Regions from separate parts of the Stenotrophomonas sp. YJH_SMC_37 genome, predicted to be linked through region 1. Evidence: riboswitches for the same ligand, from Rfam matches in the RefSeq annotation. Region 1 holds a riboswitch; the other holds the start of a gene.

Region 1 (4,529 bases):
CCGCCAGCTCCGGTGCCAGCGGCTGCCGCAGCGCATACGGGTTCAGGTCGGCATAGTCCGGCACCGGCCAGCTGGCCGCCTGCAGTGCCAGCGCGTCCTCGTTGCGCAGGTCCTGCCCCAGGTCTTCGCTGCCACTGGCCACCGGCTTCATGCCGACCGCACGCAGGCCGCGCCGGCGCAGCGCATGCAGCAGCGCAGTGCTGGCCGCGGTCTTGCCGATTTCGGTGTCGGTGCCGGTAACGAACAGGGCGGGCGGCAGCGTGGCAGGCAACGGCATCGATTGGCTCCAACAGGGCAACAGAGCGTGCATTATCGCCGGCCCGTCGCGCTTGCTAGACTGCGGGCATGTTCGCCAATGCCTCGCTCACCGGCAGCAAGCCGGAACAATACGCCCAGCTGCTGGAACAGGCCCGTGGCCTGGTCTACGCCGAGTCCGACCGCATCGCCAACGCGGCCAACCTCTCCGCACTGGTCTACCACGCCCTGCCCGACCTGAACTGGGTGGGTTTCTACCTGTACGATGGCAAGGAACTGGTGGTCGGCCCGTTCCAGGGCCTGCCGGCCTGCGTGCGCATCCCGCTGGACAAGGGCGTGTGCGGTGCCGCCGCCAGCCAGCGGGTCACCCAGCGCGTGGAGGATGTCGACGCCTTCCCCGGCCACATCGCCTGTGATTCGGCCTCGCGTTCGGAGCTGGTGGTGCCGCTGCTGCGCGGCGATGAACTGATCGGCGTGTTCGACATCGACAGCCCGAAGGTGGGCCGCTTCGATGCCGACGACCAGGCCGGCCTGGAAGCCATTGCCCGCGTGTTCGTCGAGGCGCTGGGATGAACGCACCCAAGCTGCGCAACATCGGCCCCAAGAGCGCGGCCTGGCTGCGCCAGGTCGGCCTGCGCAGCCGCGACGACCTGGTCGCGATCGGAGCGGTCGGTGCCTTCGTCAAGGTCAAGCGTGCCGGCTTCAAGCCCAGCCTGAACCTGCTGTACTCGCTGGAGGGTGCGTTGCTGGACTGCCACTGGCAGGAACTGAGCGAGCCGCAGCGCGATGCGCTGGTACAGGACTATGAAGCGCGCATCGCCGCGCATCCGCTGAAGGCGGCCGGCCCGGCGTCGGGCCCGGTGCATGAGCAGCGCTTCGATGCCGACGATGACGCGGAAGACAGCGTTGCCGAGGATGCGGACGAGGATTGACGGCATGGTAGTGCCGGCCGCTGGCCGGCAACTGCATGATCTTCGCAGCGTTTCCGAGGCTGCCGGCCAGCGGCCGGCACTACCGATGGGTCAGGGCTGCTGCAGCTCCAGCAATTCGCCCACCAGCCCGGCCTCACCGCGCTCCAGCCACACACGCAGGCGCGTGCCATGGTCGATGCGCAGCGCCCAGCACAGCGACATCGGCAGGCCGCAGACCTTCGACAGCACCATGCGCAGCGGGCCGCCATGGCTGACCACCAGCGTCGGCACCGGATCGTCATCATCGAGCAGGCGATCCAGCGCGCGCGCGATGCGCCGCTCGAAGTGGCCCCAGCTTTCGCCGTTCGGCGGCGGGAACGCATGCGGGTCAGCATGGAAGGCAGCCAGTGCATCCTCCGGCAGGTCGAACAGCGACTGCCCGTCCCAATCGCCGAAATCCAGTTCCTCCCATTCCTCGTCCGCTTCCACGTCCAGCCCGCGCGGCGTGGCCAGCGCCATTGCCGTGTGCAGCGCGCGCAGCCGCGGCGAACTGATCACCCGCTCCCAGGGCTGCGCGGCGTAGGCGTCGACCAGTTCCTGCGGCAGGCGGGCCAGCTGCGGTGGGTCGCTGCGGCCATCGAGGAACTCATCGCGACCGTTGCCGGCATGGCGGACCAGGTCGAGGATCATGCGTGCGTTCCGTACAGGCAACGCGGGGACAGCGGAAAACGGGCGGACATCGGCAACGGCACCACGGGATCGAGGGACCATTCTAAGGGCACAGCAAAGGCAGTCGAGCAGGCGCGACGCAACGGGAGTGCCTGCGATGCCGTAGACTGCGCGCACTTCCAGGTGACCTGCGGCCACGGCCGGCAGGTTGAAACGGGAAGCCGGTGACGCGTGATTCCACGCCAGGCCGGCGCTGCCCCCGCAACGGTAAGCACGTCAGTTCCGGGCAACACTGCCACTGTGCCTCAGGCATGGGAAGGCGCCTGGACGGCGGCCTCGCGCCGCCCGGCGGCAAGCCCGGAGACCGGCCCGGAAGCCTCAGGTCGCGATGCGGTGGGCATGGCGCTGGATGACCGTGGCGTGCGCTGCGGCATCGGCGCGTGCCTGCCTTCGCGGCTCCTCCCCTTCGCCACGCGGGCGTGCGTGGCACCTGGAGTCCCCCATGAAGCTGCAGTCCCGAATGTTGTCCCTGGCCGTGCTGGCCGCCCTGCCCGCGCTGGCCCAGGCCGCCAATGACACCACCGCGCTCGACCAGATCCTGGTCACTGCGACCCGCACCCCGATCGCCCTGCAGGACAGCATCGCGCCGGCCCAGGTGATCGACCGCGCGCAGATCGAATCCAGCCAGGCCACCTCGCTGCAGGAACTGCTGCGCGGCCGCGCCGGCATCAGCCTGACCAATGCCGGCGGCTTGGGCAAGCAGAGCTCGCTGTTCCTGCGCGGCACCAACTCCGGCCACACCGTGGTGCTGGTCGATGGCGTGCGCATCAACAGCGCCGACCTCGGCCTGGCGATGTACCAGGACCTGCCGCTGGCACAGATCGAGCGCGTGGAGATCGTGCGTGGCCCGCAGTCCAGCCTGTACGGCGCGGACGCCATCGGTGGCGTGATCCAGATCTTCACCCGCCGCAGCCAGGGTGACTTCGCCCCGCATTTCCAGCTCGGTGGCGGCAGCAATGGACTGCGCGAGGCCAGTGGCGGCATCGGCGGCGGCACCGAACGCGGCTGGTTCGGCGCTGACATCGCCTACCAGCATTCCGATGGCATCGATGCCTGCCGCGGCTCCTCCTCGGTGTTCACCGCGGGCTGCTTTGCCGACGAGCATGACCGCGACGGCTACCGCAACCTGTCCAAGAGCCTGCGCGGTGGCTACACCTTCAACGACCAATGGAACGTGGAAGGCAGTGCATTGCGTGCCGACGGAAAGAACCATTACGACGGCTACTACAACTATTCGGAAACCCGCCAGCAGGTGCTGTCCGGCAAGCTGCGCTACACCCCGTCCGAACGCCTGGCGTTCACCGCCAATGTCGGCCGCAGTGACAACGAGTCGGACAACTTCGGCGACTTCGATGCCCGTGGCAGCGCCCAGACCCATCGTGACAGCGCCTCGCTGCAGGGCGACTTCGGCATGGCCGAAGGCCAGCTGCTGAGCACCGGCGTGGACTGGAGCGAAGACAACCTGGATGGCAGCAGCGCCGGGTACCTCGTCGACAGCCGTCGCAACACCGGCGTGTTCGTGCAGTACCAGGGCCGCTTCGGCCGCCACCAGCTGCAGGTCAGCGCACGCAACGACGACAACCAGCAGTTCGGCAACCACGCCACCGGCAGCGCCGGCTGGGCGATGGAACTGGGCCACGGCCTGCGCCTCAACGCCAGCTATGGCACCGCGTTCAAGGCGCCGACCTTCAGCGATCTGTACGACCCGTGGAGCGGCGTGCCGACGTTGAACCCGGAGAAGTCCAAGAGCGCCAACCTGGGCGTTTCGCAGCAGGGACAGGGCTGGCACTGGGGCCTGGACGTATATGAAACCCGCATCGATGATCTGATTACCTACGATGCGGCGACCTTCAGGATGCAGCAAGTGGAGAAGGCCCGCATCCGCGGCGCCGAACTGACCGGTGGCGTGCTGCTGGCCGGCTTCGACATCAACGCACAGCTCAGCTACACCGACCCGCGCAACCGTACCCATGGCAGCACCCAGTTCGACAACTGGCTGCCGCGCCGCGCGCAGCAGACCGCACGCCTGGACATCGACCGCCGCTTCGGCGACTTCCGCGCCGGTCTGACGGTTCAGGGTTCAGGCAAGCGTTATGACAATGCGGCCAACACGATAAAGGTCGGCGGTTACGGTACGCTGGACCTGCGCGCCGAGTACGCGCTGACGCCGTCGTGGACGCTGCTGGCGCGTGCCGCCAATGTGTTCGATCGCCGCTACGAGACCGTGGCGTGGTTCAACCAGCCCGGCCGCGAGTACCAGCTGAGCGTGCGTTACCAGCCGAAATGAAGGCGCGCGCCGGGCATCGCCCGGCGCCTCCTGATGCCATCGACGCATGGCGTCGATCTACTGTAGAGCCGAGCCCATGCTCGGCTCACGCAATGAAGCAGCCGAGCGTGGGCTCGGCTCTACGCCCGAACGCCCGCGGCCAACCCCGGCAACTCACGCAGGTCGTCGATCACTGCCACCGCGTGCGCGCTGCCCAGGTCCAGGCCGCGTGGATAGCCGTAGCGCACCAGCGCGATCGGCATGCCCGCATCTTCGGCGGCGCGGTAGTCGGTCAACGAATCTCCCACCATCAGGCACGCCTCCACCGACAGCGCGAAATGCGCGGCGATGTGCCGCAGCGGTTCGCC
Region 2 (4,529 bases), on a different contig from region 1:
TGCTGTCGGCCACGTTGTGCTCGGGGTCGGCCGCCGGCGCGGTGGGTTCGCAGCGGCGCTCGCGGCGCGAGGGTTCGTGCAGTGGCACCGCGCTGATCAGCAACGGGAAGCTCAGGCTCATGCGTGTGGCCACCAGCACCGGCAGCTTCGGGCCCTGCGGCAGGTGGTAGTACTGCCGCCCCTCCACGTCCAGCGGCGGGCCAGCCTGATCCACCAGCCACTGCACCACGCTGGCCGGGAACAACTGCTCGAACTCTTCGCGCAGGAACCAGAACTGCGCGCCGCCCAGTGGCAGCGTACGCGGCTCGTTGTGCGAGACGCAGGTGGTGATCATCTGCAGGCTGATCGCGTGCGGGCTGTCCGGCTCGCCGGCATAGCGCGGTGCGTCGTGCAGGTCGGCGAAGGTCAGCGGTGCATCAAGTGGCTTGCCTGACAACTGCTGCAGGCACTCATGCAGCCACTCGGTCAACGCCGGTTTGCGTGCATCGCGGCCGAGGCCACTGCACAGGCCCAGCAGGTTGCGCCGTGCCACGCGGGCCACGCGCAGCACGGCACCGGCCACACCGGCACCGTAGGCGCACAGCAGCGACGGCAGCAGCGTGGCGGCCACACCGCTCCAGCCGCCGCCCCACCCGCCCAGGCCCAGCAGCAGCGCCAGCGACACCAGCACTTCCAGCGGCGCGATCTCGAATACCGCCACCGCCAGGCACAGCAGCTTGTGTGGCAGGCCCGCATTGCCGGTCAGCACCACCAGCAGCCGATAGGCCGCACGCGCGCCCCGCGCCGGTTGGAACAGGCTGTAGATGAACCCGCGCCGCGACAGCTGCGCCGACACCGCCGACAGCCCCCCATAACCGGCATCACTGGGCAGGTGCTCGCCGGCCTGCTGGCGACGATCGCCGCATGCCGCCGCAGCCGCCACCGCCGCAGCAATGGCGCCGGCCGAGGTGCCGCCGATGCTCTTGAAGCGATACTGGCGCGCCAGCGCCAGTACCGCATTGGGGTACACGATGCCGCTGGTGATGCCGCCTTTCATGACCAGATCGCAGTACTTCGCCGCCACGAGCCACCTCCCGTCTGTCGATGCCCAGTATGGCAAGCGGCGCTCTCACGGCCTGAGAAACGGACCACAGCCCCGAGCTTTCATTGACCCTTGACCATTGCCCTCGACGCGTCCACCGTGGGCACGCCGAAGGTATCCCCGCCGCAGCGTTGATGGCGACAGGGATTTGAACGGGAATCCGGTGAAGGCGCCTGGCGCGCCCATTCCGGAGCTGCCCCGCAGCGGTGAATGGAAACGAATCCTGCCAACAGCACTGGGCTCGCGCCTGGGAAGCGGCAGGTAGTAGGTGGGCTGCGGCCCGTGTCCATCAGCCCGAATACCGGCCCCGGCCGGGGGACACGACCGTCCCCTGACTCGACCTGGACTCTCCGCGGGGAGGGTGCCGGGGCCGTCGCTGACCTGCGCGTGCGGGCAGTGCGGCCGCGTGCGTCCTTTTCACGGTATCCGGCCAGCCCTGTCCACCCACGCACAGATGCATGGGCCACCGCCGTTGCCGGCGGTCCATGCGGTACCTGACGATGACCGAGTTCCAACGCCCCACCCTGATCCTGCCTGCCAACGGCAAGCGCCTGCTGCTGCATTCATGCTGCGCGCCCTGCTCCGGCGAGGTAATGGAGGCGATCACCGCCTCCGGGATCGACTACGCGATCTTCTTCTACAACCCCAACATCCATCCGGTGAAGGAATACGAACTGCGCAAGCAGGAAAACATCCGCTTCGCCGAGCAGCATGGCATTCCCTTCATCGACTGCGACTACGACACCGACAACTGGTTCAGCCGTGCGCGTGGCATGGAGAACGAGCCCGAACGCGGCATCCGCTGCACGATGTGCTTCGACATGCGTTTCGAACGCACTGCGCTGTACGCGCACGAGCACGGCTACGACACCATCAGTTCGTCGCTGGGCATCTCGCGCTGGAAGAACATGGCGCAGATCAACGATTGCGGCATCCGCGCCGCCTCGCGCTACGAAGGCCTGCAGTACTGGGACTACAACTGGCGCAAGGGCGGCGGTGCCAGCCGCATGATCGAGATCAGCAAGCGCGAGCAGTTCTACCAGCAGGAGTACTGCGGCTGCGTGTATTCGCTGCGCGATGCCAACCGCCACCGTCGCGAGAACGGCCGCGAGCGGATCAAAATCGGCCTGCTGTACTACGGGCAGGACGCTGGGACGCCGCAGGGCGATTGACGTGTGAGCGAGGGGCGGCCACGCTGGTCGCCCCTTCTCTTGTAGTGGATCTGCCATGACCGCCCTGCCCGCCGACGTCGCCCTGCTGGTGATCGACCTGCAGCCGGACTTCATGCCGGGCGGCGCGCTGGCCTGCGACCAGGGTGATGCGCTGGTGGCACCGATTGCCGGACTGCTGGCGCAGCGCCGCTACCGCACGGTGGTGGCCACCCAGGACTGGCACCCGGCCGATCACGCCTCGTTCGCCAGCCAGCACCCCGGCCAACGCCCGTTCGAGACCATCCTGCTGCACGCGCAGCCGCAGACCCTGTGGCCCGACCATTGCGTGCAGGGCAGCGATGGCGCCGCTCTGCACCCGGGCGTGGACTGGGCCATGGCCGACCTGATCCTGCGCAAGGGCACGCGCCAACAGGTGGATTCGTACAGCGCCTTCCGCGAGAACCACGGTCCCGATGGCGAGCGCCCGGCCACCGGCCTGGCCGGCTGGCTGCATGAGCGCCGCATCCGCGAAGTGCACGTGTGCGGCCTGGCCCGCGATTACTGCGTGCTGTGGAGCGCGCAGGACGCAGTGAAGTCCGGCTTCAAGGTGAAGTTCCTGTGGGAGCTGACCCGGCCGGTGACCGAGGCCAACGATACGATGGTACGCGAGGCGCTGGGCAAGGCGGGGATTGCGCTCGCCTGACGCGCGACCGCCGGGCATGGCCCGGCGCTACCGGGCACGTCGCTTATGCCGCTTGCGCGCTCCTGCCCACAACAACACAATTGATTCATCCAGCCCCTAACTACGCCCCCCTACAGATCGCGGGACGGCCGAACCGGGGGCTTTTCATTGGATGAAATCAGGATTCGGTAGTGCCGGCCGCTGGCCGGCAACCTCGGGATCTCTGCAGTTGCCGGCCAGCGCCCGGCACTACCGGATAGCACCCGTGGTAGCGCCGGGCCATGCCCGGCGGACGCGGGATGGGCGATTACCGGAACACCACCGTGCGATGCCCATTGAGCAGGATGCGGTGTTCCACATGGCGGCGCACCGCACGCGCCAGCACCAGCGATTCGGTATCACTGCCCAGCCGCACCAGTTCGCGCGGCGCCATCGCATGGTCAACGCGGGCCACGTCCTGTTCGATGATCGGGCCTTCGTCCAGGTCCTCGGTGACGTAGTGCGCGGTGGCACCGATGATCTTGACCCCGCGCGCGTGCGCCTGGTGGTACGGCTGCGCGCCCTTGAAGCTGGGCAGGAAGCTGTGGTGGATGTTGATCGCACGTCCGGCCAGCGCGCGGCACAGCGTGGGTGACAGGATCTGCATGTAGCGCGCCAGCACCACCAGGTCGATGCGCTCACGCTCGACCAGGTCGATGATCTGCTGCTCCTGCACCGCGCGCGTATCGGCGGTCACCGGCAGGTGGTGGAACGGCACCTGGTAGGAGGCGGCCAATGGCGCGAAGTCGGCGTGGTTGGACGCCACCGCCGCAATGTCGACCTTCAGCTGGCCGCTGTGGGCGCGGAACAGCAGGTCGTTGAGGCAATGCCCCTGTTTGCTGACCAGCACCAGCAGGCGTGCGCGGCGGCGGCCATCGTGCAGCTGCCAGTCCATGCCGAAGTCCTGGGCGAGCGTGGCCATCGCGGCATGCACGGTCTCCAGCGGCAAGCCGGCATCGCGATCGAAATGCACGCGCAGGAAGAAGCGGCCGCTTTCCTCGTCGCCGAACTGCTGGGCGTCGAGGATGTTGCAGCCGTGGTCGAACAGCAGGCCGGACACGCGATAGACGATGCCGGTACGGTCGGGGCAGGACAGGGTAAGAATGGAATCGGGGCGCATCGCCACAGTGTAGGGCAGCGCCCTGCCCAGCGGCCGGATGATCACGGGTGCAACCGACCTGCTTGGTTCAGTACCAAGCGATACTTGGATCTTCCCGTGGCAAGCTGGTCGGTCATGAACCTGTTGCAACTGATCCGCAGCTTCACCCGCACCGCAGAGACCGGCAGCATTGCCGCCGCGGCCCGCATCCTTGGCATCAGCGCCACCGCGGTCGGCCAGAACATCAACCGGCTGGAGGCCCATCTGGGCGTACGGTTGCTGAACCGGAGCACGCGGCAGCTGGCCCTCAGCGAGGCCGGCGCGCTGTACCTGGCGCAGGTGCGCCACATCGAAGCCGACCTGGCGCGCGCGCAGGCGATGGTCACCGCCGGTGACATCGAACCGGCCGGGCCGCTGCGCATCGCCAGCAGCAGTGCGTTCGGCCGCCATGTGCTGGCGCCGTTGCTGCCTTCGCTG

The links. A riboswitch is a leader RNA that binds a small molecule or an ion and turns the genes downstream of it on or off. The one in region 1 is predicted to bind cobalamin.
Region 2: linked by a shared signal. The riboswitch ahead of AC5P8J_RS10550 (epoxyqueuosine reductase QueH) and the one ahead of btuB (TonB-dependent vitamin B12 receptor) in region 1 are both predicted to bind cobalamin.

The regions. Positions count from the first base shown of each region.
Region 1 covers NZ_JCAFTG010000014.1:95,044-99,572, reverse strand. The annotation lists gene bioD (dethiobiotin synthase) at 1-277, opposite strand, end outside; gene AC5P8J_RS17575 (GAF domain-containing protein) at 346-828, shown strand; gene AC5P8J_RS17570 (TfoX/Sxy family protein) at 825-1,187, shown strand; gene AC5P8J_RS17565 (histidine phosphatase family protein) at 1,278-1,856, opposite strand; cobalamin riboswitch at 2,000-2,222, shown strand; gene btuB (TonB-dependent vitamin B12 receptor) at 2,338-4,182, shown strand; gene gph (phosphoglycolate phosphatase) at 4,302-4,529, opposite strand, start outside.
Region 2 covers NZ_JCAFTG010000006.1:91,646-96,174, forward strand. The annotation lists gene AC5P8J_RS10545 (patatin-like phospholipase family protein) at 1-1,063, opposite strand, end outside; cobalamin riboswitch at 1,191-1,405, shown strand; gene AC5P8J_RS10550 (epoxyqueuosine reductase QueH) at 1,567-2,253, shown strand; gene pncA (bifunctional nicotinamidase/pyrazinamidase) at 2,309-2,935, shown strand; gene purU (formyltetrahydrofolate deformylase) at 3,222-4,073, opposite strand; gene AC5P8J_RS10565 (LysR family transcriptional regulator) at 4,188-4,529, shown strand, end outside.